Parashewanella spongiae: one gene and its partners. The protein of the gene in region 4 interacts with the protein of the main gene of each other region in a pairwise test. Links are inferred from orthologs where the notes say so. Each region holds a gene or a part of one and is shown on either strand. Other genes may lie near its edges. The genes, in order: E2I05_RS07060, grpE, aceE, groL and mlaF.

Region 1 (6,371 bases), 3.4 Mb from region 4 along the record:
ATTTCAACGTTCGTCAAGCCCATTTCGTTACGAACACGTTTAATCGCTTCACACTCAAGTGCAAAACAATCACGAAATGATTCTGAAATATAGCGACTTGCACCGCGGAAGCCCAACATTGGGTTTTCTTCTTCAGGCTCATAACGATCACCTCCAACCAAATTAGCATATTCGTTAGACTTAAAGTCAGACATACGAACAATCACTTTCTTCGGATAGAAGGCGCTACCAATTGTTGCAATACCTTCCACTAAACGTGCAATATAAAATTCAACCGGAGATTCATATCCAGCAATCATTTCATGAATTTCATTTTGAAGCTCAGCATCTTGCTTATTAAATTCAAGTAATGCTTTAGGGTGAATACCTATCATACGGTTGATGATGAACTCAAGACGAGCAAGACCTACACCTTCATTTGGCAAACGAGCAAAGTCAAATGCTCTGTCAGGGTTACCCACGTTCATCATGATTTTCATTGGTAAGTCAGGAAGCGTATCGACACGGTTTGTCACCACATCAAACTCTTGCTTACCTTCGTAAATGAAACCAGTATCACCTTCAGAGCAAGAAACCGTTACTTCTTGACCTGTTTTAATCAAGTCCGTAACGTCACCGCAACCCACAACAGCTGGAACGCCAAGTTCACGGGCAATAATGGCTGCGTGACAAGTACGACCACCACGATTTGTGACGATAGCGCTCGCACGCTTCATGATAGGTTCCCAGTCAGGATCTGTCATGTCTGTGACTAACACATCACCCGGTTGGATTTGATCCATATCGTCAATTGAAGCAAGTACTTTAGCTACGCCAGAACCAACCTTATGACCAATTGCACGACCTTCGCTTAACACTTCACCACGTGTTTTAAGATGATAACGTTCAATCAATTGAACATCTTCACGGCTTCGAACTGTTTCTGGTCGTGCTTGAACAATATAAAGCTTACCGTCGTTGCCGTCTTTAGCCCACTCGATATCCATAGCGCGGCCATAATGCTTTTCAATGATGACAGCTTGTTTAGCAAGTTCCATAACTTCTTCATCAGTCACAGAAAATTCACGACGTAACTCAACATCAACATCTTCAATCTTAACTTGTTTACCATGACCAACATCATCAGAGTAAACCATTTGGATCATCTTACTACCAACATTTCGACGAACAACAGCTTGATGACCTTGCGCTAAGATTGGCTTGTGAACATAAAATTCATCTGGATTAACAGCGCCCTGAACAACCATTTCGCCTAAACCAAACGATGAGGTGATGAAGACTACATCATTGTTACCTGACTCAGTATCCATTGTGAACATTACACCTGACGCCGCTTTGTCAGAACGTACCATTCTTTGAATGCCAGCAGATAAAGCCACACCACGGTGATCGTAACCTTGGTGTACGCGATAAGAAATCGCACGATCATTAAATAGTGAAGCAAAAACGTGTTTAATCGCAACCAAGACTGAATCAAAACCTTTCACATTTAAGAAAGTTTCTTGTTGACCAGCAAATGAAGCGTCCGGCATATCTTCTGCAGTTGCAGAGGAGCGGACAGCAAATGAAGCTTCTTGAGTTTCTGAGGCAAGCTTGTTGTAGGATTCGAGGATCGCTTGCTCTAATTCTGGTTGGAAAGGGGTATCGATAACCCATTGCCTGATCTGTGCGCCAACTTTTGCAAGTTGATTTACATCATCAACATCCAATGTATCTAGGATGTCATAAATCTTCTGGTTAACTCCACTTTGTTCTAAGAACTCATTAAATGCATGAGACGTTGTTGCAAAGCCTCCAGGAACTTGTACACCAGCATTCGATAAGTTGCTGATCATCTCGCCTAGAGAAGCATTTTTACCGCCAACCAAGTTGACGTCGCCCATGCCTAATTCCTGATACCAGAGTACATATTGTTGCACAGTTCTATCTCCGCAAGTTTTATTTCAGTGGCCCCTTCACACGAGGGCAGAGGCATTCTACACTCCGTCACAACAGGCGTAAATCTATAATTTTATTTGTAATTTTATTACTACATGAGGCTTATATGGCACCCCAAGTTTTTTTTATTTCCGATGGTACGGCCATCACAGCAGAGGTATTTGGACACGCAGTTTTATCACAATTTCCTATGGAATTTGAGCAGGTTACCATTCCGTTTGTAGAAACAATCAAGAAAGCTGAAGCCGTTCAACGGCAAATTGATGATTGTTTTATTACAACAGGATTGCAACCACTCGTTTTCCATTCCATCGTAAAGCCAGAGATCAGAGAGATAATTTCAAACAGTAAAGGAGCCGATTACGATTTTCTCAACACTTTTGTTGCGCCATTGGAAGATCAGCTGGGGATAAAAGCAACGCCCAAAGTTCACCGAACTCACAGTAAAGAAAATGCCAGTTATGAAAGCCGTATTGATGCGATAAATTACTCATTGGATAATGATGATGGGCAAACCCTCAAACACATGGATAAAGCTGACATTATTTTATTAGGTGTTTCACGTTGTGGTAAAACGCCTTCAAGTCTTTATTTGTCAATGCAGTTTGGAATAAAAGCAGCAAACTACCCGTTTGTGGAAGATGATATGGATAACCTTAAACTGCCTGAGAAGCTGAAACAAAATAAAGATAAACTATTTGGTTTAACAATTGATCCTCAGCGCTTACATGAAATACGCCAAAGCAGAATGCAAAACAGTCGTTACTCATCTCTAAGACAATGCCGTGTAGAAGTTAAAGAAGTCGAGATGATGTTTAAGAAAGAACGCATACCCTTCATAAACACGACCAATCATTCTGTTGAAGAAATAGCCACAAAAATTCTTTACACAACTGGGCTAGAAAGACACATGTTTTAAGATCGATTTATTCGTATTTTTATTACAAAATAAACATCGATTAAAGCAAAAACAGAGCACAGCTGCTTACTTTTAATACAAATAGCACTGTGCTTCACTCCACGATTCGTTATAATCCTGTCCAATTAGGCAAATTTTGCCGTTTTATTGTTTGGATGTTGAATGACCATTAAAACCGACGAACTAAGAACTGAGCTACTTTGTAAAGTAATTTCACCTGCACAATTGGCTTCAGAATACCCACTTACTTCATTAGCTGCTGATTATCTCGTCCAGCAACGTAAAGAAGTTGAAGCAATTATTGAAGGCAAAGATCAACGTTTGCTCGTTATCATTGGACCTTGTTCAATTCATGATACTGAAGCAGCACTCGACTATGCACAACGTCTTGCAAAGTTGCATCATGAACTCAAAGACGATCTTTGCATTGTGATGAGAGTCTATTTTGAAAAACCTCGAACTATAGTCGGCTGGAAGGGACTAATTTCAGATCCTGACTTAGACGGTACCTTTAGTCCAAATAAAGGCTTGCGTAAAGCCCGACATTTACTACAGCAGATTACAGAGCTAAAACTACCTATTGCTACTGAATTTCTAGATATGGTCAATGGTCAATATATCGCTGACTTGATCACTTGGGGAGCCATTGGTGCCCGTACGACAGAAAGTCAAATTCACCGTGAAATGGCATCTGCTCTTTCATGTCCTGTCGGCTTTAAAAATGGCACGAATGGGAATATTCAAATCGCTGTAGATGCTGTTCGTGCCGCCCGAGAGCCTCATATTTTCTACTCGCCCGACAAAGAAGGTGCAATGGCTGTTTTTCGCACATCTGGTAACCCTTATGGTCATATTATCTTACGCGGCGGAGCAAAGCCAAACTATTCTGCAGAAGATATTGAACACTCCAGAAAACAACTCGCAGAAGTTAACCTATTCCAACGCATGGTTATCGACTTTAGTCACGGTAATAGTAATAAACAGCATAAAAATCAGCTTAATGTAGCCGATGATGTTTGCACTCAGTTACAAAATGGTAGCACCGCTATTGCTGGAATTATGGCTGAAAGTTTCATTCTTGAAGGTAATCAAAAAGTCGTTAATGGAAAAGAACTAGAGTACGGCAAAAGCATTACTGATGCCTGTTTGCATTGGGAAGATTCTGAACTCTTGCTTCGTAAGCTTGCGAATGCTGCTCGAGCTCGTCGACTGAAAAGATAAAGTACATTCAATTAAACCAATAAAGAAGAATATGAAATTAATGTCATACTCTTCTTTATTTCAAGATAAAACCTGTATAAAAAATTACTGAATGTTAAGGCTATTTGAAGGTCTGCTTTTAGTTTTACAGTTTTTTGTAAAACCTTCTTTTAACAATGAAACAGGTTTAAACCCTAACTTTTCGGCTTCAGGCACCTTACCTTCATCAATACTGTGCACATTAATATGAAGTCCGCCTGCGCCGCAAACACTTATCACCGCCATCCCATTGATGTCACCACAGGTTGATGAGTAAACGTTAATCCCTTCTTTTTCGAGAAGCCGCTCTGTCTGCTTAACGGTTTTACCACCACCCATGCATTGAACAGAACCATCATTGATATATACATCAACTTTACTACTGTCCTGGGCTGATAGATTTTCACTCATACTACAGCCCATCAACAATACCGATGAAATTAACATTATTTTCAGTTTCATGTACTTATCACTAATTTAGACATTTGAATCAAGAATAAGAGAAAACTAAAACCTTAACAAGTAAGCTCGTACATTTTGTTGATAAAGGCATTGAGCACTCCCCATATCAAGCTAAAGACACTTACACATGAATCCGTAATGTTACTTAGAAATCTCCCATGAGCCATCGCTTTTTAAACATGCAATTCCGAAGGCCTGCTCAGTGCTTCCTCCGACAGTTATTGTCTGTTGATATTCTCTACACAATTGGCCTGATTCATTAGTGCCTTCTTTAGTTGCAAGCACTTGTCCATTAGCTTTATCTGTATTCCATGTGATAGCTTTACCTACAGGCGCTGTAGTGGCCGATATTTGTGCTTGCTCATGTTCCCGCTGAGCTTGCTCATCGATGTTATCAAGAATTTTTAAACTTATTGCTGTAAAAGCAAGCCACTTCCAAGCCGAATCGTCCACTAAAAATCGACCATATCCAGGGTAAGAGTGACCAAACCTCCTGTGTATTCTAATGTTTTTATAAGTTCTTTTTCTTGGAACAACAACTATTACTTTTGGACGTTTTGTTATATTCCTTTTTGGCTTTGGTTTGACAACAACCACTGTTTTTCTATCCGAATTAGCTAAGCGCCTTTCTGATGAGTAAGCTAAGTTTATATTTAACGAAAATACAATAGAAATTAGGAAGAAAAACTTACACATATTAGATTTCATTATAGTCATAGTCATCACTCAAAAATCAGAAAAGTTTATAAAAAACAGCGAACATGCATCTAAACATGCATCTATTCGTTTTATGAAAGCGCTAGACAAAATATCACCTCTTAATACACGATTATTAAAAGGTAAGATTGAGTAAAATAAAATAAGTTCAATTTACATTTAATTTTCAAATAATGTTCGAACTCAGGCTAACACTTTAAGTGTGAAATCGTAACAACCATAATTTTCAATTAATTACGCAGATAAAATTAAAAAACCACGACATTTTAAAATGTTAAAAGTTTCAAAAAATCAAGCTTACTTAGTAATTTTTAGACATGTGTCACAAAACTATTATTTTCTTTGTAATTTAAAAGTTAATGGAAATTATATTTATAACTCTATCAAAACCATCATCTATATAACATTAATACCGCAACAATATACATTAAACAATATTATCTACTGCACACATACAGCTCTTAAAACAATATAAAAACAAATTACCAACATTTACAAATAAACGTTAAATATATGGTTAATTGACGAAATAAACATTGGATTGCAATACTTTAAGAGCAGAAAAAATAAACATAAAAATAATATTAGGAACATGCATTCAATGAAGAAATATTCTAAGTTAGCTATTGCGATAAATGTTTGTATTGCAACATCCGCATCAAGCCTTCTAGTCAATGTCAACGCATCCGCTCAAACCAAAGAGTCGGCTGATCCAGTTGAAAGAATTGCTGTTACAGGATCTCGGATTCAACGCAAAGATATGGAAACAGCTTCTCCGATAACCGTTATCAATGCAGCATCAATTCGTGCAGAAGGTTTTACCTCTGTCGATGAGTTATTACAAGCGCAAACTTCTATGGCGGGAGCGGCTGTTGGTTCGAGCACCAATAATGGAGCCGATGGTGTTGCTCAAGTTGATCTCAGAGGTATGGGCTCTCAAAGAACGTTGGTATTATTGAACGGTCGCCGCATTGTCAATTCAGGTTCTGGTGCCGATAGTTCTGTTGATCTAAACTCTATACCTGTGGCGATGATTGCACGCGTTGAAATACTCAAAGATGGGGCTTCTGCTGTATATGGTTCTGATGCTATTGCT
Region 2 (6,350 bases), 4.2 Mb from region 4 along the record:
GCATCACTACGTAAAAGTCGCACGTTATAGCATGTTAGTTTTGGCGGGTATCGCACTATTAGTTACCACCCAACTTACCAGTATTCTCTCTGCCTACGAGTACATTGCGGTTATTATTACACCGGTTTCTTTAGTGCTGATCATGCGTTGGTATTGGTGGCGAATTAATGTTTGGTCAGAAATATCTGCTTTGATCGGTGCAGCAGTAATTGGCAACGCCATGCTTTGGATTTTACCTGATGAAAAGGGTGAGCATTGGTTTGCTGTTCGAATGCTTATTACGACAGTCATCACTTTAGTCCTTTGTTTAACTGTCACTTTGTTTACATCAAGAAAAGGGCCAAGTGAGCAAACAAAACGGTTTTATCAGCAGCTTCGTATTCATGGTTCAGGATGGGAACGTGTTAGAGTTGAAACACAAGTTGAACCAGTATCGGCTGGAATAAAGGATAATACTATTGCTTGTATTAGCAGTATTGGATTTATTTATTGTTTACTTTTTTCAATCGGTTACTTTATATTTGATCAATTGCAGCTTGCTATCATCAATCTTGTTTTAGCTGGCTTTTTCGGGTTCATTATTAAACAAAAGTTACCCAGTATTATTCGCAAATTAAAAGAGTTTCCGATACAAAATAATATTGCACAATAGGGACTAAAATGCTGCTAAATATTAATCCAATTTTAACACCAGATATTTTGCATAGCCTTCGATCAATGGGGCACGGTGATACTTTAGCGATAGTAGATGCTAACTTTCCAGCAAACAGTAATCATGATGAAGTTATTACATTAGCAGGCTTAAGTGTAACTACCGTTTTGGAAGCCGTGTTGTCTGTCTTACCTTTAGATACTTTTGTAGCAGCACCATGCTGTACGATGAAGGTAGTTGATAAACCTGATGCAGTACCGGAAATTGTTAATGACTTTAAAACCATTGTTTCGCAGTCACCATCTAAAGGCTCCCCTTTTGAATCACTAGAACGGCATGCTTTTTACCAAGCCGCTAAAGATTGCTTTACCATTATTCAGACAGGTGAAACCCGTTTATATGGCAATATCATTGTTACCAAAGGGATTATTTTCTAGGGAAAATAACAACGCCAAGGAGTACAATATGTTTAATGGTTTAGGCAGTCTTTCTCATTTATCCAATGCAAGATCACGATCTATCACTCCTGAAAATTTTTCAGGAGAAGCAGGGAAGGGCGGCATGGCAACCACAGGGACGGGCGCTATTCCTTCTCGGGAGTTGGGTGTTGGCTGGAAAGTTTCTCCTTCGATAGATTTAAAAGCCGGTGAGACTTTCACACTTGCAGATATAAATAAACAGGGCATGATTCAACACATTTGGCTGACAAAACTGGCAGATGTGAAAGGCCGAGATTTAATATTGCGCATGTATTGGGACGATCAAGTTCACCCATCAGTTGAAGTACCATTAGGGGATTTTTTTTGTAATGGATGGGAACATTATGCTGAGGTAAATTCAATGCCTGTAGCCGTACTTCCCGGTAAGTCCTATAACTGTTTTTGGGAAATGCCTTTTCGTAGTCGAGCTAAAATAACATTAGAAAATCGTTCAACTTGCGACACACAAATTTATTATCAAGTTGATTATTCAGAAACTGAAATTGATAAACATTGTGCTTACTTTCATGCGTCATTTCAGCGACAAAATCCAACTGAGCCGAAAACTGACTTCACTATTGTAGATAATATAGAAGGGCAAGGACATTATATTGGAACATATATGGCTTGGGGTGTTAACTCGCCAGGTTGGTGGGGTGAAGGTGAAGTTAAATTTTATATCGACGATGACAAAACTTACCCTACCATTTGCGGTACGGGAACAGAAGACTACTTTTTAGGCTCTCATAATTATGATATAGGTGTCGCTGAGCCTGGAAAGGAAAGTGCTTACAGCCGTTATAATTCTCTTTTTGCAGGTGTCCCACAAGTTATCCGTCCAGACGGTGTTTACCAATCTCAAACACGATTTGGGATGTACCGTTGGCATATCCCAGATCCAATACGATTTAAGCATCATTTAAAGGTGACTTGCCAAGTATTAGGCTGGTTTGATTTTGCGAATTGGGATGGTGATATCAAAAACAGAAAATATCGACCTAGGCAGGATGATGTTTCCGCTGTTGCTTTTTGGTATCAAACTTTGCCTTCAGTTCCGTTTAAGTTACTTCAAACTCGGGATGAACTATCAACAAACTGACCAGAAACTTGCTTATTCAGAGCCGTTGTTTTAGCAATCTAAGCGGAATTGCAACGCAGTAAAGTGCTAAAACTTGACGTTAAAAATGTTAGCTAACACTTGGCAAGATACCTAGGCACGATATTGTAATTAATGGTATTACTTCGTTTCCAGCGTACTTTGAAGTGACCGCAAAGTTAGCTGAACTTTGTAGGTTTCAGGTAAAAGTTAAACTTTTTCCCCCATTTACAGACTAGATTTCAAAAACGTAAAACTAATAAAGGGCTGATTATGAAAATCAGCCCTTTATTATACTGTAAACCGTAATCGAAGATTAAGCTTCAGTATTTACACTGGCACCGCCTTGCGACACCATCACCATGGCAGGGCGTAATAAACGGTCATTCAATAAATAACCTTTTTGCATCACCATCATAACTGTATTAGCTGGAAAATCAGGACTTGGCTGCATACCGATGGCTTGATGTTGATCTGGGTTGAAAGCGTCACCTTGTGGACTCAATTCTTTCACTCCAAATTTTTCTACGGCACTTAATAAGCTCTTACGTGTTAATTCAACACCTTCATGTAGTGCTTTCATTGCACCTTCTTCCGTATCAATGTTCAAACCAGCAACGGCATGATCCATATTATCTAATACTGGAAGTAGTTCATTAATAAACTTTTCGAGTGCAAACTTACGTGCTTTTTCGACATCTTGTGCTGCACGACGGCGAATATTATCGACTTCAGCGGCAGCGCGAACAACCGAATCTTTTTGCTCATCAACTTTAGCTGAGGCTTCTGAAAGAGCCTGTTCAAGCTCTTCAACCCGAAAGCTAGCTTGTGTTAATTCGTCAATTAAGCTTGCTTCTTCAGTAACTGTTTCTGCTACAACGTCTTCCATCTGGTCTTCTTCTGTCTTGATTGATTCGTTACTCATTTCCACTCCAGCTAAAAATACTTTGTTTCTGCATGCTCTGGGCATATTATGGGGATAAATTCTAGCGTTTCAAGTGTAAAGCGACTATCAATATTATATGAAAACCAAATTTCAAACTGTCGGCCTTATCGGTAAGCCGCATCATCAAGATACAAATACTACTCTTAAAGCACTTAACTACTGGTTAAGAGAAGAAGGGTTAGACGTAGTAATTGAAGAGCGAGTTGCTAAAGATATTGATACAACAGCAACTCCAGTTAGCTTGCTTGAATTGGGGCGCCAATGCGACCTTGCTATTGTCGTTGGAGGTGACGGCAACATGCTAGGGGCGGCTAGAGTGTTATCTCGTTTCGATATCGGCGTGATCGGCGTAAATCGCGGCAACCTTGGTTTTCTTACGGATTTAGATCCCGAGAACTTCGAAAGTTGCTTAAGTAAAGTATTAGAAGGTGATTTTGAAACCGAGCATCGCTTTTTGCTAGAAGCAGAAGTACATCGTCACGGCAAACTCAAGTCAAGTAATACCGCTGTAAACGAAACCGTACTACACCCCGGTAAAATTGCCCACATGATTGAATTTGAAGTTTATATTGACGACAAATTCATGTATAGCCAACGCGCCGATGGCATGATTGTTTCAACACCCACAGGCTCTACTGCATATTCGCTTTCCGCTGGCGGCGCAATTTTAACCCCAAATCTTGATGCACTGATCCTTGTGCCAATGTTTCCACATACTCTATCTTGCCGACCGATTGTTGTAGATGCCAATAGCACGATAAAGTTGCTGGTTTCACCCGATAATGGCGATAACTTGGAAGTGAGCTGTGATGGTCATGTGCATTTAGCCGTTTTGCCCGGTGACGAAATCATCATTCGTCGCAGCACTGATAGGCTTCGCCTTATTCATCCTGATGGGCACAATTATTTTCATGTTCTTAGGAATAAACTTGGTTGGGGCAGTAAACTGTTTTGATTGTAGCTTTTAGCAGTAAATCTCTATCGATTAAGGTTGCTTATTATGGCAGTATTGTTTCCATAGGTGTTTATTTTTTCCACAGAAAATACTTTAACAAGCAAAATTGTTATTAGATGTAATTTTCTATTATTAGCGCTTCAGCCAAAAAGAAGTTATCTTCAGCACGTAATAAATCTATTGGGAGCGTTCATATACGCAGAAAAATTACTGATAGCAAGACATGAATAGCAGCAAGTAGTGGTTACCGACATACAAAACTGTCGTTACTTCGTTTCTACTTGCAAAATTTATAACGCAGCTAGCGGTGATTTTGGTAAGTATATGAATGTTCAGCACTCACCTGATGGGTGAATTCGGGTTGTTTAATTTTGAATTTAACTTCAATAAATTAGAGTTAAATTGTGCATTCAACCGATTTATTTAGGCTCAACATCATTAATTCGATGAGGATTTCGTTATGTCATTTCTAGGACTTAATTTGAACAGTAGCTCATCCTATTTCATGGTTACACAAGACATGCCTAAGCAGGAACGAGGTAGTGCTGTTGACCGTAGAAAGCGAAATATCACCTCTCCTTTGCTTGAGTCAAATTCATTAACAGATCAAGAACAAGCTATACCTCACGAAGCGCTCCTAAACTCACCAAAAACAACTAGAGTGCAGAATCAAACTGCCAGAACAAACGTAAAAGCACTGCATCTGAATATGGACTTTAAAAGGCAACTAACAAGCATTAATCAAAAAATTAAGAATCTTAATTCACGACTCAAAAGAGATATAAATCCTGGACAAATTGCATCTATAAATGCACAGCTGAACGCTTTAAAAACAAAAAAGCAAATTATTAACCTCCAACTGCTTGAATTAAAAACCGTGAGATAGTCATAAAGTAATCACCAATAACTTAATTAAACGGCAATCCAATCAATTATTTTGCATTTTTATTTTGGTGTCATTTATAGAAAGAATACGCTGAGTCTGCAAATATAGAACTCTCTGCACGAATATATCGATTATTCCTATATCCCTCTTTTCTTCAAAACCTCTACACTTGAGTTTCCACTTGTCTCAAGTCAATTACTTATGTCGACAACTCGGTACACTTATACCAATTACAGTAATTAATCTCTCACTCAGCAAGAGATAAAGGTTTTCAGTACAAGGCACAAGCTCGAAGTACTATTGGGATAATCCAAGAACGTGCAAAGCAGTAACGGAAACCTGTAGCCTTGCCCTTCGGGAGCTTGTATATGCTCACTTTGGTTCATAAAGAATACTTCTCAAAATTGTCTTGACGTAGCAATGTAATAACGACATTTTTGTATGTCGGTAACAACTAAGTACCTGTCGATAAGTTTTTTGATAATTATTGTGTTCAGGTTTAGTGCTATACAAGACGCAAAGTAGGGCGCATAGCCGTAGCTATGTAACCGAAGTTGCAACACCGTAGAGTGCTGAAACTGGGCACTAGAAAATCTTAAGAAACTTATGGTCAGGTACTTATGCCTTCATCAATTTCGATTGCACTTTGAGCACATACCTAGCTCTGAGTTGAGTATTTAATTACTGTAATTGGTATTAATTTGGAATATCGTTATCAAAAATGTCGATAAAAGTGTGGCAGATCACACTTTAAAACCATTTAAGTTACTTTTTAGTAAAATAACTGTATAAAAACAATACAATAAACTTTAAGATTGCTTTTGGAACGTCAAAATAGAAAGCACTCTGAGGAGAAATAATGAAAAAGTTAGTTTTGCTTGCGTTGGCTAGCGCTCTCACTATGCCAGCAATTGCTGCTGATATTGCAGCGGGTAAGGCGAAGTCTGGTATGTGTGCGGCATGTCATGGCGCAGACGGTACATCAGCGATCCCTATGTACCCTAACCTTAAAGGTCAACATGCCCAGTATCTTGAAAAGCAGTTGAAAGCATTTAAAGATGGTACTCGTAAAGATCCAGTCATGGGTCCAATGGCTATGCCTCTATCTGATGCTGATATGAAAAACATTTCAGCCTACTATGCAAGTTTGAAGTAATTTTGCATTGTTTACGATTAAAAGCGCTACATGTTGTTAGCGCTTTTTTTATTTTTAATAATAGGATTTAATAATAACAATAATATTTCACTACTCATCAATTTGTACAACCTTTCATCTATTTATTGATCTCAATCATGATGCTTTGATCTAACACTCATTAAACTTGCCTCATTAAAG
Region 3 (6,643 bases), 120 kb from region 4 along the record:
GGTAATCCGTGGTGCGATCGGTTTCAATGGTCAAGCCTTAAGTCTAACCCCCAAATACGCTCAAGTGCTTGGGTTAAAGAACCTCGAAGGTGTTGTTGCCACTGACATCGAGCCAAACAGTCCAGCTTTCCATGCACAATTACGTAAAGGTGATGTGGTCATAAAATATCGAGAAGAAGTGGTTCCAGCAGGCCCTGCTGGCGTATGGATGCTTCGTGATCGTATTGCTGAAACAAAACCCGGTACTCAGGTTGTACTCAGTATTATACGCCGTGGTTTAGCAATGGATTTAACGGTTACCGTTGCCGAAAAGTCTACGGTCAATATTCCACAGCAGTAAATATTTATACCAATGACCCATAAAAAAGCCCTCATAGCGAGGGCTTTATATTTAAGAATCAATTACTTCTTTTTCTTTGCCTTTGGATTTGGCAGATCAGTAATAGAACCTTCGTAGATTTCAGCCGCTAGACCAACAGACTCATGCAATGTTGGGTGTGCATGGATAGTTAGAGCGATGTCTTCTGCATCACAACCCATTTCAATTGCTAGGCCGATTTCACCAAGTAATTCGCCACCATTAACGCCTACAATAGCACCACCAATCACACGGTGAGTGTCTTTATCGAAGATAAGCTTAGTCATACCATCTGCACAATCAGATGCGATGGCACGGCCACTTGCTGCCCATGGGAAAGTCGCAGATTCAAAGTTAATACCTTGCTCTTTAGCTTCTTTCTCAGTAAGACCAACCCACGCTACTTCAGGAGCTGTATATGCAATAGAAGGGATAACCTTTGGATCGAAGAAGTGCTTCAAGCCAGAAATGACTTCTGCCGCTACGTGACCTTCATGCACACCTTTGTGCGCCAACATTGGTTGACCAACGATGTCACCGATAGCATGAATGTGCGATACGTTTGTGCGCATTTGCTTATCAACGTTAATAAAGCCACGCTCATCAACATTAACACCGGCTTTTTCGGCATCGAGTAGCTTGCCATTTGGCGTACGACCAATAGCAACCAAAACAGCATCATAACGTACAGGCTCACTAGGCGCTTTTTTGCCTTCCATTGATACGTAAATACCGTCTTTTTTCGCTTCAACCGCAGTCACTTTGGTTTGCATCATCAAGTTAAACTTCTTCTTGATTTGCTTAGTGAACACGCGAGCGACGTCTTTATCAGCCGCAGGGATCACTTGATCGAGCATTTCAACCACATCAATTTCACTGCCTAATGCTTCATACACAGTACCCATTTCTAAGCCAATGATACCGCCGCCCATAACAAGTAGCTTGCCAGGCACTTCTTTCAATTCTAGTGCGTCAGTTGAATCCCAGATACGTGGGTCTTCATGTGGAATGAATGGTAGTTGGATTGGCTTAGAACCCGCCGCGATGATAGCGTTGTCGAAGTTAACAACTGTCTTACCGTCTTCGCCTTCTACTTCAATCGTATTAGGGCCTGTGAATTTACCGTAGCCGTTAACTACGTTCACTTTACGCATTTTAGACATTCCGCCTAAGCCGCCAGTCAATTGGCCAATCACTTTTTCTTTGTAGCTGCGAAGCTTGTCTAGGTCGATTTGTGGCTCACCGAAAACTACACCATGATGGCTCACTTCTTTCGCTTCTTCAATGACTTTAGCAACATGAAGTAGTGCTTTAGAAGGGATACAACCTACGTTTAGACAAACACCACCTAAGGTGCTAAAACGTTCGATGATAATAGTTTCTAGACCTAAGTCAGCGGCGCGGAATGCAGCAGAATAACCAGCAGGGCCTGCACCTAATACGACGACCTGAGTTTTGATTTCTTTACTCATGTTTTCCTCTAATTTCATTCATTCCGTTGGAGGGCGCACCTGCCAACTGAACATGTTCAGCTTTGTAAGGTGAGCGCATTTTACATTGGCTTTATTGCCAAGCACAACAAAAAGGCTGCCTTTACAGCAGCCTCTTTAATCGGTATTACAAAATCATAGTACGAATGTCGGACAAGATACCAGATAAGGTCACACTAAAGCGTGCTGCCATGGCTCCGTCAATCACTCGGTGATCATAAGAAAGTGATAACGGCAACATAAGCTTAGGCTCAAAGTCTTTACCATTCCACTTAGGCTTAATTTCAGACTTAGACACTCCTAAAATAGCCACATCAGGATAATTTACAATAGGCGTAAAGGCTGTACCACCAATACCACCCAAGCTTGAAATCGTGAAACAACTGCCTTGCATATCCGCTGATTTCAACTTGCCTTCACGAGCCTTAACAGAGATTTCCATTAATTCTCGTGACAGCTCATGAATGCCTTTTTGGTCAACATCACGTACCACTGGCACGACTAAACCATTAGGCGTATCAACCGCAACTCCAACATGGTAATATTTCTTCATTACCAGTGATTCACCATCAGCACTTAAGCTTGAGTTAAAGACAGGGAATTGTTGTAGTGCTTTAGCCACGGCCTTGATCATAAACACAAGCGGAGTAATTTTGAGATTCTGCTTCTGTTTGGCTAACAATTCATTTTGTTGCTTGCGGAACGCTTCCATTTCTGTGATGTCAGCTTCATCAAACTGTGTTACATGAGGAATCGTTACCCAGTTGCGATGCAAGTTTGGCCCAGAAATTTTCTGAATACGGCTCAATGGCACTTCTTCCACTTCACCAAATTTAGCAAAATCCACTTTTGGTGCAGCAATCACTTGCAGGCCACCAGCGCCACCAGCAACCGACGATGCTGCCGTTGCTTTAGGGCGAGACAGTTCATACTTCACATACGCTTGAACGTCTTCTTTTACAATGCGTCCCTTGCGACTTGTGCCTTTCACTTGAGTAAGATCAACACCAAACTCACGAGCTAAACGACGAACAGAAGGCGAAGCGTGTACAACTCCGGTAGATACTGGCGTTCCAGCACTTGGATGATACGGCACTGGTGGTTTACTCGCAGAAGCAGGCTTAGCAGGGGCTGCTTTTGGTGCTTCCACTTCAGCGGCTTTAGGTGCTTGAGCAAGAGCGGCGGCTTGTGTTTCGCCAGCAACTTCTAGGGTAATTACAAGTGTACCTTGGGATACTGTATCGCCTACCGATAACTCAACTGACTTCACCACACCAGCGTGCGATGAAGGCACATCCATAGTCGCTTTGTCGGTTTCAAGTGTTACCAAGCCAGCTTCAGCTTCAATGGTATCACCCACAGCAACCAAAACTTCAATTACTGGCACATCTTCGTCGCCACCAATATCAGGAACCGTAATGTCCATAACAGAAGGTGCCTCGTCAACAACTGGCGCAACTGACTCAGCTTGAACAGGCGCTGCTTTTGCTGCTTTTGCTGCTTTTTCTGCTTTTTCTTCAGCAGCAGGAGTCGCTTCTGCAGAGGCTTCACCGCTCATCATGGCAATTAAGGTGCCTTCAGAAATGGTATCGCCTACGGCTACTTTTAACTCGGCCAAGGTACCAGCAAAAGGTGCTGGAATATCCATGGTCGCTTTATCGCTTTCTACAGTAAGAATTGAGTCATCTGCTGCTAAGCTATCGCCTACCGCTGCACACAATTCAATTACTTGCACCTCGTCCCCGCCTATATCAGGAACTAATACTTCTTTTAATTCAGCCATTAGGTTTCCCTCTTACGCGTATTGCGGGTTAACTTTGTCAGTGTCGATGCCGTATTCTTTGATGGTTTTTGTTAACACATCCACTGGCAGCTCACCACGATCAACTAAACTCTTCAATGCCGCGATTACAATAAACTTCGCATCAACTTCGAAATGATGACGCAAGTTATCACGACTATCAGAGCGACCGAAGCCGTCAGTACCTAATACTTTATAGTCCGTAGGCATATAAGCACGTAATTGCTCACCGTACACTTTCATGTAATCTGTCGCTGCAATTGCGGGGCTATCGCTAGAAATGACATCACTGATGTACGCTGTTTTTGGTGTTTCAGTCGGGTTTAGCATGTTCCAACGCTCAGCGGCTTGACCATCACGGGTCAGTTCATTGAAGCTGGTTACGCTGAACACATCGGCTGTAATGCCAAAGTCTTTTGCTAAGGCTTGCGCCGCGCTACGTACTTGCTCAAGGATAGTGCCACAACCCATAAGTTGGACTTTACCTTTACCAGAACCTTCAACAGTCTCTAACTTATAAATACCTTTGACAATGCCTTCTTCAGCACCCGCAGGCATTTCAGGCTGAACGTAATTTTCGTTCATTGTTGTCAAGTAGTAGAATACGTCTTCTTGATTCTCACCGTACATGCGACGAATACCATCTTGTACTACTACAGCGATTTCATAGCCGTATGTCGGATCATAAGTAACACAATTCGGAATGGTATTCGCCAATACGTGGCTGTGACCATCTTGATGCTGTAAACCTTCACCATTAAGCGTTGTACGACCTGAAGTACCACCGACTAAGAAACCACGCGCTCGCATATCACCAGCTGCCCACGCCATGTCGCCAATACGTTGGAAGCCGAACATTGAGTAGTAGATATAGAACGGGATCATCGGTGTATCGTTCACCGAGTAACTGGTGGCCGCTGATACCCAAGATGACATCGCGCCAAGCTCGTTAATACCTTCTTGCAACACTTGACCGGTTTTATCTTCACGATAATAAGCCACTTGATCTTTATCTTGCGGTACGTACTTTTGACCTTCATGTGCATAAATGCCCACTTGACGGAACAAACCTTCCATACCAAATGTACGTGCTTCATCAGGGATGATTGGAACGATTTTTTGTCCAACGCCTTTATCTTTCAGCAATGCCGTCAAAATACGAACAAAGGCCATTGTCGATGAAATTTCACGCCCATTTGAACCTTTTAATACCGCATCAAAGATGTTCAGTTCAGGGACTTTGATTTGCTCAGAGAATTGCTCAAGACGTTTTGGCATTGAACCATGAAGCGCATCACGACGCTCCATCATGTATTTGATTTCTGGTGAATCGGCACCTGGATGGTAGAAAGGAATATCTTCTAATTTGTCATCCGGTACTGGAATATCAAAACGATCACGGAAGTGTCGTACTGAATCCACCGCCATTTTCTTCACATTATGGGCGATATTTTTACCTTCACCAGCATCACCTTGACCATAACCTTTCACAGTTTTAGCCAAAATAACCGTTGGACGACCTTTGGTCTTTTTCGCTTTATCTAATGCGGCGTATACTTTAACTGGATCATGACCACCACGGTTCAAACGCCAAATGTCATCGTCAGACATGTTAGCGACCATTTCTGCCGTTTCTGGGTATTTACCAAAGAAGTGCTCACGCGTATACGCGCCACCCTTAGCTTTACAGTTTTGGTATTCACCATCAACGGTTTCTTCCATCAACTGCAATAGCTTACCACTGGTATCACGAGCTAATAGTGCATCCCAATAACGACCCCAAATCACTTTGGTCACTTCCCAACCTGCGCCGCGGAATTCGCCTTCGAGCTCTTGGATAATTTTACCGTTACCCCGCACAGGGCCATCAAGACGCTGTAGGTTACAGTTAATAATGAAAACTAGGTTATCCAATTCTTCACGAGCCGCAAGCCCAATGGCGCCCAATGCTTCTGGCTCGTCACACTCACCATCACCTAAGAAACAATAAACCGTTTGCTCTGAACAATCTTTAATACCACGATCGGTCAAATACTTAAGAAAACGTGCCTGATAAATTGCTTGGATAGGACCAAGACCCATAGAAACTGTAGGAAACTGCCAGTAATCACTCATCAGTTTAGGGTGAGGATAAGAAGACAGACCTTTACTATCGGCTTCTTGACGGAAATTAGCGAGTTGCTCTTCAGTCAAACGCCCTTCAAGGAATGAACGTGCATAAATACCCGGTGCAATATGACCTTGGAAATAAACCAGATCACCACCATCTTTATCATTTGGCGCACGGAAGAAGTGATTAAAACACACATCATAAATCGTCGCGCTTGATGAAAAGCTTGATATATGACCGCCCAGTTCAAGATCTTTCATTGAACCACGCAATACCATAGCAAGCGCGTTCCAACGAACTAACGCACGAATACGGCGCTCCATTTCTTGATTGCCCGGCATGTTTGGCTCTTGGCCGGCTGGAATGGTGTTTATGTAAGCCGTGGTTGCAGTATATGGTAAGTGAGTACCATTGCGGCGTGCTTTATCAATCATCTTTTCTAAAAGATAATGAGCCCGTTCAGGACCTTCTTGCTCCAATACAGCTTGCATGGCGTCAAGCCATTCTTGAGTTTCTAATGGATCTACGTCTTGTAGCATATCTTCAGACATGACACTGTCCTTCTCTCTATCAGATTTAGGTATCAGGCAATTGCGCCTAATCACCACTCTTCAATCGGCGCAAACTACGCTGCAACCGGCTATCTTCTTCCCGCATGGATAACATGACTTCTTCAATGTAGCTTAAATGCTCATTAGAGGCTTCACGCGCCAATTGTGGGTTTCGTTCTACAATGGCAGCCAACAACGCTCTACGATGTTGATTAGCCATTTTAGCCGCGTCTTCACGGCGGCTCAGCAATACTAAATTTTGAGCGACATTTTTGTGTAATACAGGCTCAAGACTAAGCACTAAATGCAACATGGCAACATTGTGAGAAGCCT
Region 4 (6,321 bases):
ACCTTCTGCTGTGGGAGTCCACGCTTAACTGAAACAGAATTTGGCTGGTGTCGAAAGGCTGTTGCGCTTGGGCTTCATGAACAAGAAACGGGCTTCGAGTGTTTCGGACACTATGACGGAAAACCTCGAAGTGAAGTGAGTCAGCCTCAATTAGAAATAGATATTAGAGCGTTAGTAGATCCTGAATCGCAAGCCGACCCGAAGTTTAAAAATACGTTTGTGTATACCCGAATTACAGCGAAAGGCGTCAGAAAAAAGTTAATTGAAGAAAAAGGCTGGCTACCTGAAGAATTACCTAAAGAAAGAACCATTAACGACATATTAAATCGACTGGGATACAGACTTCGACGAGTCCAAAAAACTAAACCCCAAAAAAAATTCCTCAAACAGACGCTATCTTTGAAAACGTAAACAAAATCAATAAAGAAACAACCGGTAATAAAAAAGTCATCCGTATTAGTATCGACTGTAAAGCGACAGTTAATGTTGGTGAGTATTCCCGTTACGGTAAATCTCGTAGTGCTGATGCTGTTCAAGCGTTGGATCATGATATGGAAATAAAAAAGAAAATGATCCCGTTCGGAATTCTTAACCTCGACAATGATCAACTTCATGTTTTTTATGGCAACTCAAATAAAACAAGTGACTTCATTTGTGACGCACTTGAATGGTGGTGGGATTCAGTTAAAAGTGAAAATCTAGAAGTGGAAGAACTCATTATTTTTTCAGATAATGGTCCTGAAAATAGTGGCTGTCGTACTCAATACCTGTTTAGATTAGTAGCGTTTAGTGAACAATCGAAACTCAAGATTCGAAACGTCTACTACCCGCCATACCACAGTAAGTACAACCCGATAGAACGAGTCTGGTCATCGTTAGAGAGACATTGGAATGGCACATTACTTAGTACAGCCAAAACGGTAATAGAATGGACAAAAACAATGACATGGAAAGCGATGAGCCCAGTAGTCAATTTAATTGATAAAATTTACTCAAAAGGAGTCAAGCTCAATAACAAAGAAAAAGAAGAGCTGGAAAGTAAAATAGTCAGAAATAGTGAATTACCAAAGTGGGATCTTACAATCACTCCAATTGCGGTAGATTTTTAAATGCTAGATCCCTAATAGCACCTCATTTGTCATTAAAGGCCAATCAAATCACCTGCCTGAATTTGCTGACAGCCTGTGCTGAAATGGAGCGTTATGCCGAAGCCAAATCATTGGTATTGAACGATACAGATACAGACAGTTTAATGCAACAATGGGGCATCAAGCCTAATGTTGCCATTTACAATGCCTTTATTAAAGTATGTATAAAGGCTAAGAAATTTGACACTGAAATATGGTATTTAGAAAAAATAATGAACGAATGTAACATGAGTACTCCTTCACAAGTACATGCTCAACTTGCGCCGCTTGAAAAAGATAATTTCGCAAACATGATTGGTAAAGGGATAACACAAGGAATATATAAAAAAATGTTGGTTTAATGAATCATTGTATAGATTTACATATGGATAAAATCTTCGAAGGACATTCAGGCGATGGTACACATATTCGAGGTGTTCCATTAGCTTTCGCAAGATTATTATTTTGTTACCACAAAAAAAACAATGAACCCAAGATAACATCGATCATAACTGGATACCATGGCAATAATACGTTAAAAAATGGAATGATAAGTTTTCTCAAAGATGAATTTAGACTTGAGTTTATCGAGGATAAATTCAACTCAGGAATGATAGTATTGAGCGAGTATAGCCATTAACTTGATACTCGCGAGCACACTTTTTAGTATGATCGCATCATAGAACAACGACAATATTATAATGTTAACTGCATTTTTATTTAACCTGAATAAATCGGTTGGGAGCGTTCATATACGCAGAAAAAATTACTGATAGCAAAGCATGAATAGCAGCAAGTAGTGGTTACCGACATACAAAACTGTCGTTATTACATTGCTACGTTGAGATAATTTTGTGAAGTATTCTTTATAAACCAAAGTTTGTGCATACAAGCTCCCGAAGGGCAAGGCTAAAGGTTTCCATTACTGCGTTGCACGTTCTTGAATTATCCCGCCAAAAGACTAAGTGCGTTGAACGCCAGTTTTGTATGGCGGCCGTAGGGAATATAGTACTTCGAACATGCGCCTTGTACTGAAAACCTTTATTTCTTGCTGAGTGAGAGATTAACCTAAACGTTCATGATAGGCATAGATGTCATATGCGATTACTTTGGCTACTATTTTTCTATCACCCTACACCATGAAAATTGTATTCGCTGAGATTTGAAGATTATTTCCAACCTAAAGCTAAAAACGAAGTAATTTTTAGCTTTTATGCTTTCACTAACAGGCTTGGGAATAGGTGTTAGCGGCTATTTTCACGGTAAAACATCAGTTGAACGCTGAGTATATGAGTAACTGTTTGAGTCAATAAGATGACTTTATCATCATGGCTTTCACCCAATGAGTGAAGTGCTCTACGCTCACAAGCTTGCTAAAATGGCTGCTATCTGCGTTGTAACTTTTGCAAGTAGAATAACTACTTGCTGCAAGCTACGCCTTACTATCAGCCACTTTTTCTACGCTTGAGAACGCAGTCAACTGATGTTTTTAGGATTAATTACTGTAATTGGTATTAGATATCCATTTTCGCAGATGTCACGAGAAATCATGTTTATCCGTAACAAAAGAAAAACCGCAATCATAGACTACGGCTTTTCTTTTGAAACAGTAAACTAGGTTAGTTTAGGCCTATCACATCATGCCGCCCATTCCGCCCATTCCGCCCATTCCACTCATATCAGGTGCGCCGCCGGCTGGAGCTTCTTGCTCTTCTTCAGTTACCATCGCTTCTGTTGTGATCATAAGACCAGCAATTGATGAAGCAAACTGTAACGCACTACGAGTCACTTTAGTTGGGTCAAGAATACCCATTTCTAGCATATCGCCGTATGTGTCGTTGCCCGCATTGTAACCATAGTTACCACTGCCGTTCTTCACATTGTTGGCAACCACTGACGCTTCTTCACCAGCGTTATCCGCAATTTGGCGAAGTGGCGCTTCCATTGCACGTAGTGCGATTTCAACACCGTGTCTTTGATCTTCGTTCGAAACGTCGACGTTGCCAATCTTAGACGCCACACGAATAAGCGCGACACCACCACCAGAAACCACACCCTCTTCAACCGCTGCACGAGTCGCGTGAAGTGCATCTTCTACTAGTGCTTTCTTCTCTTTCATCTCGATTTCAGTAGCTGCGCCTACTTTAATTACTGCAACTCCACCAGCCAATTTCGCCATACGCTCTTGCAATTTTTCTTTGTCGTAATCAGAAGTTGACTCTTCAACTTGTTGCTTGATTTGTGTAACGCGAGCATTGATTTGCGCTTCTTCTCCTGTACCATCAATAATGGTTGTATTGTCTTTCGTGATAACTACACGCTTAGCTGTACCAAGATCTTCTAGAGTTGCTTTTTCAAGCTCCATACCAACTTCTTCAGCGATTACCGTACCGCCAGTAAGAATTGCGATGTCTTGCAGCATGGCTTTACGACGATCACCAAAACCAGGTGCTTTAACAGCAGCCACTTTAACGATGCCGCGCATGTTGTTGACTACTAGTGTTGCTAGTGCTTCACCTTCAACATCTTCAGCAATAATAAGTAGTGGCTTACCCGTTTTAGCTAGACCTTCTAGTAAAGGCAGTAATTCACGGATATTAGAGATCTTTTTATCAACCAAAAGGATGAATGGTGATTCTAGTTCAACGCTACCTGTTTCTTGTTTGTTTACGAAGTAAGGTGATAGATAACCGCGGTCAAACTGCATACCTTCCACTACATCAAGTTCGTTTTCCAGTGCTTGGCCTTCTTCAACCGTAATAACGCCTTCTTTGCCTACACGCGCCATAGCGTTTGCGATGATCTCACCAACGGTTTCGTCAGAGTTTGCTGAGATAGTACCCACTTGAGCAATCGCTTTTTCATCGCTGCACTCTTCAGATAAATCTTTTAATTCAACAACGGCCGCTTTAACGGCTTTTTCAATGCCGCGTTTAAGATCCATTGGGTTCATGCCAGCAGCAACCGCTTTAAGACCTTCCGTTACGATAGCTTGTGCTAAAACCGTCGCGGTAGTTGTACCGTCACCTGCTGCATCATTGGCTTTTGATGCAACTTCTTTCACCATTTGAGCGCCCATGTTTTCGAACTTGTCTTTTAGTTCGATTTCTTTTGCAACTGAAACACCATCTTTAGTGATCAGTGGAGCGCCAAAGCTTTTGTCTAATACAACGTTACGTCCTTTTGGACCTAAAGTAACTTTTACCGCGTTAGCAAGCACATTAACGCCTTTAAGCATTTTTACGCGCGCGTCATTTCCGAATAAGACTTCTTTTGCAGCCATGTGAATATATCCTCTGAATTTGGTTTAAATGAAAAAGAATCGTTTATTACGTTACTCGTTACGCAACAACAGCAAGAATGTCTGCTTCAGACATGATTAATACTTCTTTGCCATCTACTTTTTCTTTCTTAACGCCATAACCTTCGTTGAAGATAACAACGTCGCCGACTTGTACGTCCAATGCTTGAACCGTACCGTTTTCTAGAATGCGACCTTTACCAGTAGCCAAAACTTTGCCACGTGACGACTTTTCAGCAGCGCTGCCAGTCAATACAATACCGCCCGCTGATTTTGACTCTACTTCAAGCGGCTCAACAATAACGCGATCATGTAATGGACGAATATTCATTTATGGATTCTCCTGACGATTAATAGCCTATAGTTACAGGCAACTTATACTATGTTCTTAGCCTTAAACACCTTGGTTTATCTTATAAAATAAGAATAGGCTGACTTGATGATTGAGATATGGGGCCTGCCGTAAAAATACCAAGGGCTTGAAAATAAAAAAATTGGAAAATCAGCCCATAAAGGCTTTCCGTTTATTTTGATTCAAGCCATTGTGATGAAAACTTGTTAGAATTCTATTTATCATTACCTGACTAATACCAATTATGCTCAGCCAAAGTTACTGTAGGCTAGTTTAGCGCATTGAACAATATAGTTACTATATCGTCATTACAGATAGTTACTATATCGTCATACCAGCGTAGGCTGGTATCCAGTGGCTTTTCCAAGAAAAGAAAAAACACTAGGGGCTGTTTATCTTTCGTGATTATTTTTGCAGCGATAAATTGGTCGTTTTATACAAGACAGAGCTTGTGCGGTTTGGTATTCCAAATAAGCAAGCGATAACGCAGTAGAAATGACCAATTTACGCTGTCTTAGATGCTTTTGAGCGTTCACTGTTCTGTGTTGTAACCCGTTCACTTAGATGACTAAGCTTCACAGCTTACGCCTTGAACAGATAAACGCTCAAATAGCACAAAATTTAATCCTGAAAGATAAACAGCCCCTGGACTCCAGCCTACGCTGAAGTGACAGCAAAGTTAGCTGAGCTTTGTAGGTGATCAGGTATCCTTATGAGTCGTATTTTATGGAACTTTAACCGATAGTCACTTATGAAAGATAAACACGGATTGCTCAGTGCCCCTATCGGTCAAGTCTTGCTAAAACTAAGCCTACCTAATTTATTAGGTATTTTTACTGTGTTTGCATTTAATTTAGTGGATACGTTTTTCATCAGTCGCTTAGGGACTGTGCCACTGGCCGCCATCAGTTTTACTTTTCCTGTCACCCTCATCGTGATCAGTATCGCTATTGGAGTAGGTGCTGCTGTATCCACTAATTTAGGCCGCTTAATTGGCTCTGGCCAAGCCCCACATGCCCGAGTTTTTTTACATGATGCATTATTACTCAGCTTTCTAGTCGCCACTGGGCTTTGTTTGATCGGCAGCGCATCAATGCATTGGCTGTTTACTTTGATGGGCGCCAATGCCGAAAGCCTACCTTTAGTGAATGATTATTTGTTCATTTGGTATCTCGGCGCACCATTACTGGTTCTGCTCATGGTCGGAAACCAAGGACTAAGGGCCACTGGGGACACTCGCTCTCCTGCCATGATCATGACCATCAGCGCACTAATAAATTTAGTATTAGATCCATTGCTCATTTTTGGCATAGGCCCTTTTCCGCGCTTAGAAATGCAAGGCGCTGCTATTGCTAGCGTTATTTCTTGGATAGTGGCGATTGGTTTTTCAGGCCATTTGCTGATATTTAAACGAAAATTGGTTATTTTTGCTGAACATGACCGAGTGAGACTCAAGCAGAATTGGCAAAAGCTGGCTCACATTGCTCGTCCCGCTGCATTAATGTACCTCATTAATCCTTTAGCTAATGCTGTGCTAATGA
Region 5 (6,364 bases), 150 kb from region 4 along the record:
CGCAAGTTTGAAGTACTATATACCCTAACGGCCGCCATACAAAGCTGGCGTTCAACGCACTTCGTGCTTTTGTCGGGATAATTCAAAAACTTGTAACCTAGTAATGGAATCCTTTAGCCTTGCCCTTCGGGAGCTTGTATGTGTCCAAATTACTACGCAAAACTGTCTCAACGTAGCAATGTTATAACGACAGTTTTGTATGTCGGTAATAACTATGTCTTCATCAATTTCACTTGTACTTTGAACACATACATAGCTCTGAGCTGGGAATTTAATTACTGTAATTGGTATTATGAGCGTAGGGCTCAAGATATCGACAGAGTTTTAACTTGAACTAGGGTCTGTTGATCTTTCAGGATTAAATTTTGTGCTATTTGAGCATTTATCTGTTCAAGGCGTGAACAGTGATGCTTAGCCATCTAAGTGAGCTGGTCACAACACAGAACAGTGAATGCTCAAAAGCATCGAGAAAAGAGAGAGCGTAAATTGGTCGCTCTTTCTAAATCAAAGGTGCTGCGTTATCGTTTTCTTATTTGGAAACGAAGTAACGACAGTTTTGTATGTCGATAATAACCAAACCTCACAAACTCTGCCTTGCATAAAATAACCAATTTATCGCTGCAAAAACAATCACGAAAGATCAACAGACCCTAATATCTGGTTATTTTACTCGAACCACTTCGCCACCGAGCTTTTTAAACTTATCTTCAATGTGCTCGTAACCGCGATCAAGGTGATAAATACGATCAACCAGTGTAGTCCCTTCAGCCATCAAACCCGCAATCACTAAACTGGCAGACGCTCTCAGATCTGTCGCCATTACTGGAGCAGCCTTCAAGCTTTCAATTCCATGAATGATACAAGTGTGACCCTCAAGCTCCATGCTAGCTCCCATTCGGATCAGCTCAGGCACATGCATGAATCGATTTTCAAAAATGGTTTCAGTAATGGTACTGCTGCCTTCAGCCAGTGCATTCATTACGCAAAACTGAGCTTGCATGTCCGTTGGAAAACCCGGATACACCGCGGTACGAATATTAACGGCTTTGGGACGGCGCCCGTGCATATCAAGCTCTATCCAATCTTTACCTTTAGTGATCTGTGCACCTGCTTCTTCAAGCTTAACAGTGACCGACTCTAATGAGGCTGGATCTGCATCTAAACATCGGATCCGTCCACGAGTGATCGCCGCTGCGACAAGGAAGGTACCGGTTTCAATGCGATCTGGCATAACCCGATATTCACAACCACTCAGCTTTTCAACACCTTCAATAACTAACTTAGCGGTACCAATACCAGAAATTTTTGCGCCCATCGTCACAAGGCAATTGGCAAGATCGGTAACCTCAGGCTCTCTGGCAGCGTTTTCGATGACAGTTTCTCCGTCAGCCAATGAAGCCGCCATCAATAAGTTTTCCGTCGCTCCAACACTGACGGTATCCATAAAGATATGCGCACCTTTCAAGCGGCCATCGACACGAGCTTTGATGTAACCGTCTTCAACGTCAATTTTCGCACCCATTAGTTCCAAACCATGCAAATGAAGATTCACAGGTCTTGCACCAATGGCACAACCACCAGGAAGCGATACATCGGCTGTGCCATAGCGAGCTAGTAGTGGCCCTAAGATCAATATGGATGCACGCATGGTTTTCACTAATTCATAAGGCGCACAAAAATGATCTAGGTTTTTGGTTGAGATCCGAACTTGGCCATCTTCATTATGAGTAACTTCAGCACCGAGGCATTGCAGTAACTTACAACTCGTTTTCACATCTCTTAATTCAGGAACATTCGAAACAAAAAAATCAGTCTCAGCTAATACGCCCGCCATCAAAATCGGTAAGGCCGCATTCTTAGCACCCGATATAACAACATTGCCAGCTAAGGGTGCACTGGCTTGTATGGTCAGTTTATCCACATCAATTCTCTATTATTAATTATGCTGGCATATTAAAGATTTTTTCACGTTTCCACTGCTCGGGAGTGAAGGTCTTGATTGTTAATGCGTGCAGTGCGCCGCTGGCAATATGCTCATTTAATGGAGCATAAATAGCTTGTTGCCGTTTCACTGGCGATAGTTCACCAAAAAAATCAGCAACAGCAATAATTTTATAATGAGTGCCCTCTGAGCTAACAAACAGCTCTTCTACGTCAAGTTTTTCGCGCAGGATATCTTCTACTTGTTTGCATTCCATCTGATGTACTACCTTAAAAATGAAGTCAGGATTGGCTAAGCTTCGCTAAATAATGTTTGTAGATTATACAGAGCTATTAGCGGTTGTAACTGTTCGGCGGGATTAATTAATTTCAATGGCTTGTTGGCTTGCTGCTGTTGCTCTACGAGATGAAACAAAAAAGCAATGCCTGAACTGTCTATAAACTCCAGTGCTGACAAATCCATCAACTCAACTTCAGCCGCAAGCAAAGTATCTTGCTTGGGCCAAAGCGTCACAACATCTTGGCGTGCTAGCCGCCCTGTCACTTTGCAATAATTGTTGTAGTTTTGGAACTCAGCCATTACTTACTGCTCGCTTTCTGGGCTTCAACGCTCGCTTTAGCACGTTCGTTTAGCATGTTAATGACTGATTCAATACCTTCTTTTTGAACTAAACCACCAATTTCAGACTGTTTAGATTGTAATAAACTGATACCTTCAGCTACTAAATCTATCGCTTTCCATTGATCGCCAACTCTTGGTTTTTTGTCCTTACGTTTGCCCGTCATCAATCGGCGCACTTTAAAAGAGAGTTTAATTGGCGGTCGTCCTGCTTCAATGACCTGTACCGCAACATTGACAAATTTCTCATCATCAAATTTTTTCGCGGGAGCGAAACTGACTTTCTGATGTGTATAAGCCGTAAATGCTGACGCATAAGTACTGACTAAGTAACCGCGAAACGCTTGAGCGAAAGCGGCACGTTGTGCTTTTGTAGTTTTATTCAAATACTTACCAAGCACTTTATAAGCGGCGTACTTGTAATCAATGTAAGGCAATAATTCTTGCTCTATGATAATTTTCAAATGATTAGGATCAGCCTTAATTTTCGATTGATCCGCATCAAAGCGCGCAAAGGTTTTCTTCGCCGCTTGTTCAATCATTTGATAAGGATCTTGCGTATTTACAGCACTGGCTGCAATCACTTGTCCACAGCTTAATAGCATGGTCAGTGGTAATAAAACACGAGCCATCAATTTTAACATCTTAAACTCCTAATCTTTTTTGCCTGTGCTGTATAGAAACTGGCCTATCAAATCTTCTAAAACCAACGCTGAGTGTGTATCTTCGATTTTGTCACCATCGGTAAGCATCGCAATGTCATCGTCAACAAAACCCGGCGTTAATCCAAGAAATTGCTCCCCAAGCAAACCAGATGTTTGAATAGCTACGCTACTGGTTTCAGGGAATTGATCATAAGTTTTGTCGATTTGAATGGTCACAATGGCATCTAATTTCTCAGGATCGAGGTGAATGTCACTCACTCGACCCACCACCACGCCACCCACTTTTACCGGCGAACGTACTTTCAAACCACCAACATTACTAAAATGCGCGCTAAGGCTATATGTATCGTCACCTGAGCTAACTTTAACATTGGCGACATTAAAGACTAAAACCAGAAAAGCCACCAAACCCGATAATAAAAACATCCCAACTAAAAATTCAATTTTACGTGTCAACATATAGGCCTACCACAGTTCAATAAACTCATAAAAACGAACAGATTCCATTGTTCGTCATATTAAATAATTATTATTTGGCATTAATTGCCAAACATCAGCGCCGTTAATAAGAAATCAAGTGCTAAAACGGCCAAACTTGCTTGTACAACGGTTTGCGTAGTCGCTCGGCTGATCCCTTCAGGATTTGGTATTACCTTATAGCCGCGATATAACGCAATCCACGTCACAACAATGGCAAAAATACCACTTTTTATTAAGCAGTTAACGATGTCTTGTCGCCATTCAACCGATGCTTGCAATATAGACCAGAACGCCCCGTTATCAATGCCTTTCCACTCCACTCCAACCAAATATCCGCCATAAATGCCGACAGCGGTAAAAATAAGTGCCAATAAAGGCATGCTAATAAAGCCAGCCCAAAATCGAGGAGCGATAATGTGTCGCAGTGGATCTATCGCCATCATCTCTAGGCTTGAAAGTTGCTCTGTGCTTTTCATTAACCCGATTTCAGCCGTTAATGCTGAGCCCGCTCGACCAGCAAACAATAGCGCCGTCACCACAGGACCTAACTCACGCAGTAAGCTTAACGCCACCATGGGCCCTAAACTTTGCTCTGTGCCAAATCCAACCAAAATGGTGTAGCCTTGCAAGGCTAATACCATGCCGATAAATAAACCTGAAATCGTAATGATGACAAGTGATTGAACCCCAACAACATAAAGCTGTTTGATCAACATCGGTGTGCCTTTTTTGAATCGTGGCCAATGGGCAATTGCCCCCCACAACATCAACCCTGCATTACCGAGATTGGTGATCATTTCAATACCGCTACGACCCAATGATGCGATTCGATCAAAAATGCTCACGTATTAACTCCTTTGCATAACTTTCTGCCGGAAAATGGAACGGGACAGGGCCATCAGGCTCGCCTCCCATAAACTGGCGTAGCTGCGGATTATCAGACTGTTGAAGCTCGTCCGGAGTGCCTTGGGCAATCACAGTTTTATCGGCCACAACAAAAACGTAATCGGCAATACTTAATACTTCGGTTACATCATGAGACACAACAACGGAGGTTAAGTTTAATGAGTCAGATAACTCTTTAATTAATTTAACGAGTACGCCCATCGCAATCGGATCTTGCCCCGCAAAGGGTTCATCGTACATCACCAGTTCAGGCTCTAAAGCGATGGCACGAGCTAAAGCGGCACGGCGCTGCATCCCACCTGAAAGCTCATTGGGCATCAATTGACCTGCGCCTCGTAATCCAACCGCTTCAAGCTTCATCGACACAATCTTTTTAATGATCGATTCTGGTAGCTTTGAGTGTTCACGCAAGGCAAAACCGACGTTATCACTGACGTTCATGTCCGTAAATAACGCACCACTTTGAAACAACATGCTCATACGCTGTCTCAACTGAAATAATTCATTACGACTGATTTGATGGATATCTTGACCATCGAAGAGTACCTGACCTGAGTCAGGTGTAAGTTGGCCGCCCATCAATTTTAATAATGTTGTTTTGCCAATACCACTGGGGCCCATAATGGCCGTGACTTTACCTGTGGGGATCGTAAGATTGATATTGTCGAAAATAACACGTGAGCCACGGCTAAAGCTCATATTGCGAACTTCTACCAGTGTTGGAGTATCTTGTTCCATGCCGGGCCTTATATAATCAGTAAGTTAACCGCGCCTACTGTAATCGAGAAAGTCATTAATTGTACGTAAATGTATAACTGTAATCAATGAAGACAGATTAATTCGGCGTGAGTTCATTGTTTGATAATGAAAGCGACAAAAAAGATTATTAAAGAGCGCTTATCAGCTCAGTTCAAGAATAAAAATAAACCGTAAGTCCAGTACAAGTAAGCACTTTCATTGATAATAGGAGTCATAACACCTGAGAGAATGACGACTATTGATTAAGATACTTTCAATTTATGTCAATACCAGCGAAAATACTGTTTATTAGATCTAGGATCTGTTAGCTCCGCTAATAGACGCCGCGTATTAAGAGACAAATATGGCCGATAAAACCCAGCTCCAAAAATGGGGCAGTAAAGTAATCGATATTGAAAAAGCGGCATTGGACAATTTGTATCAATATGTAAATTCTGACGAATTTGAAGACGCCTGCAAGCTAATATTACAATGCTCTGGCAAAGTCATTGTCATGGGGATGGGCAAATCTGGCCATATCGGCAACAAAATTGCTGCAACCTTAGCCAGTACAGGCACACCAGCGGTATTTGTTCATCCCGGAGAAGCCAGTCATGGGGATCTTGGGGTATTATCTAAAAATGATATTGTTATTGCGATTTCAAATTCTGGTGAATCTTCTGAAATTCTTACTTTAATCCCTGTAATAAAAAGAATGGGCATTCCATTCATTTCCATCACAGGTGTTCCCACTTCAACAATGGCAACCCACGCCAAAATCCATTTGTGTATTCAAGTACCCGAAGAAGCTTGTCCACTTGGGTTAGCGCCAACATCTAGCACCACAGCAACACTGGTAATGGGCGATGCCTTAGCCGTGGCTCTGTTGCAAGCTCGTGGTTTCACGAAAGATGATTTCGCCCTTTCTCACCCGGGTGGCATGTTGGGTCGTAAATTACTCTTAAAAGTCAGTGACATCATGCACAAAGGCGTTCAGCTACCTTTGGTCTATGAA

What was found.
Region 1: the proteins of groL (region 4) and E2I05_RS07060 interact in binary tests that used the Escherichia coli proteins (3 or more experiments, as listed by UniProt). The link is inferred for Parashewanella spongiae from one-to-one orthologs.
Region 2: the proteins of groL (region 4) and grpE interact in binary tests that used the Escherichia coli proteins (3 or more experiments, as listed by UniProt). The link is inferred for Parashewanella spongiae from one-to-one orthologs.
Region 3: the proteins of groL (region 4) and aceE interact in binary tests that used the Escherichia coli proteins (3 or more experiments, as listed by UniProt). The link is inferred for Parashewanella spongiae from one-to-one orthologs.
Region 5: the proteins of groL (region 4) and mlaF interact in binary tests that used the Escherichia coli proteins (3 or more experiments, as listed by UniProt). The link is inferred for Parashewanella spongiae from one-to-one orthologs.

Annotation. Positions count from the first base shown.
Region 1 is NZ_CP037952.1:1,830,965-1,837,335, reverse strand. The notes cover bases 2,121-5,048. They hold E2I05_RS07060 (3-deoxy-7-phosphoheptulonate synthase), read left to right. Parts: upstream 2,121-3,019; coding sequence 3,020-4,078; downstream 4,079-5,048. Other genes in these bases: E2I05_RS07050 (hypothetical protein), read right to left, coding at 4,700-5,048; E2I05_RS07055 (hypothetical protein), read right to left, coding at 4,163-4,558; ppsR (posphoenolpyruvate synthetase regulatory kinase/phosphorylase PpsR), read left to right, coding at 2,121-2,857. In the rest of the region: ppsA (phosphoenolpyruvate synthase), read right to left, coding at 1-1,919; more of ppsR, read left to right, coding at 2,045-2,120; more of E2I05_RS07050, read right to left, coding at 5,049-5,275; E2I05_RS07045 (TonB-dependent receptor plug domain-containing protein), read left to right, coding at 5,877-6,371. UniProt on the Escherichia coli protein: Stereospecific condensation of phosphoenolpyruvate (PEP) and D-erythrose-4-phosphate (E4P) giving rise to 3-deoxy-D-arabino-heptulosonate-7-phosphate (DAHP).
Region 2 is NZ_CP037952.1:1,025,828-1,032,177, forward strand. Bases 1,349-4,255 are described here. They hold grpE (nucleotide exchange factor GrpE), read right to left. Parts: upstream 3,153-4,255; coding sequence 2,544-3,152; downstream 1,349-2,543. Other genes in these bases: E2I05_RS03710 (glycoside hydrolase family 172 protein), read left to right, coding at 1,349-2,230; nadK (NAD(+) kinase), read left to right, coding at 3,250-4,128. Also shown: E2I05_RS03700 (sodium:solute symporter family protein), read left to right, coding at 1-652; E2I05_RS03705 (RbsD/FucU family protein), read left to right, coding at 661-1,089; more of E2I05_RS03710, read left to right, coding at 1,118-1,348; E2I05_RS03725 (hypothetical protein), read left to right, coding at 4,589-5,014; E2I05_RS03730 (c-type cytochrome), read left to right, coding at 5,874-6,170. UniProt on the Escherichia coli protein: Participates actively in the response to hyperosmotic and heat shock by preventing the aggregation of stress-denatured proteins, in association with DnaK and GrpE. It is the nucleotide exchange factor for DnaK and may function as a thermosensor.
Region 3 is NZ_CP037952.1:5,069,972-5,076,614, forward strand. What follows is about bases 3,444-6,643. They hold aceE (pyruvate dehydrogenase (acetyl-transferring), homodimeric type), read right to left. Parts: upstream 6,311-6,643; coding sequence 3,644-6,310; downstream 3,444-3,643. Other genes in these bases: aceF (dihydrolipoyllysine-residue acetyltransferase), read right to left, coding at 3,444-3,631; pdhR (pyruvate dehydrogenase complex transcriptional repressor PdhR), read right to left, coding at 6,357-6,643. Outside these bases: outer membrane-stress sensor serine endopeptidase DegS, read left to right, coding at 1-340; lpdA (dihydrolipoyl dehydrogenase), read right to left, coding at 403-1,830; more of aceF, read right to left, coding at 1,976-3,443. UniProt on the Escherichia coli protein: Component of the pyruvate dehydrogenase (PDH) complex, that catalyzes the overall conversion of pyruvate to acetyl-CoA and CO(2).
Region 4 is NZ_CP037952.1:5,192,349-5,198,669, forward strand. Bases 2,086-4,963 are described here. They hold groL (chaperonin GroEL), read right to left. Parts: upstream 4,411-4,963; coding sequence 2,761-4,410; downstream 2,086-2,760. Other genes in these bases: E2I05_RS20620 (co-chaperone GroES), read right to left, coding at 4,469-4,759. Outside these bases: E2I05_RS20605 (hypothetical protein), read left to right, coding at 1,136-1,489; E2I05_RS20610 (hypothetical protein), read left to right, coding at 1,489-1,767; E2I05_RS20625 (MATE family efflux transporter), read left to right, coding at 5,532-6,321.
Region 5 is NZ_CP037952.1:5,037,377-5,043,740, forward strand. The notes cover bases 3,444-6,364. They hold mlaF (phospholipid ABC transporter ATP-binding protein MlaF), read right to left. Parts: upstream 5,350-6,364; coding sequence 4,537-5,349; downstream 3,444-4,536. Other genes in these bases: mlaD (outer membrane lipid asymmetry maintenance protein MlaD), read right to left, coding at 3,444-3,684; mlaE (lipid asymmetry maintenance ABC transporter permease subunit MlaE), read right to left, coding at 3,765-4,550; E2I05_RS19960 (KpsF/GutQ family sugar-phosphate isomerase), read left to right, coding at 5,714-6,364. Also shown: murA (UDP-N-acetylglucosamine 1-carboxyvinyltransferase), read right to left, coding at 662-1,921; E2I05_RS19930 (BolA family protein), read right to left, coding at 1,941-2,198; E2I05_RS19935 (STAS domain-containing protein), read right to left, coding at 2,234-2,521; E2I05_RS19940 (MlaC/ttg2D family ABC transporter substrate-binding protein), read right to left, coding at 2,521-3,204; more of mlaD, read right to left, coding at 3,214-3,443. UniProt on the Escherichia coli protein: Part of the ABC transporter complex MlaFEDB, which is involved in a phospholipid transport pathway that maintains lipid asymmetry in the outer membrane by retrograde trafficking of phospholipids from the outer membrane to the inner membrane.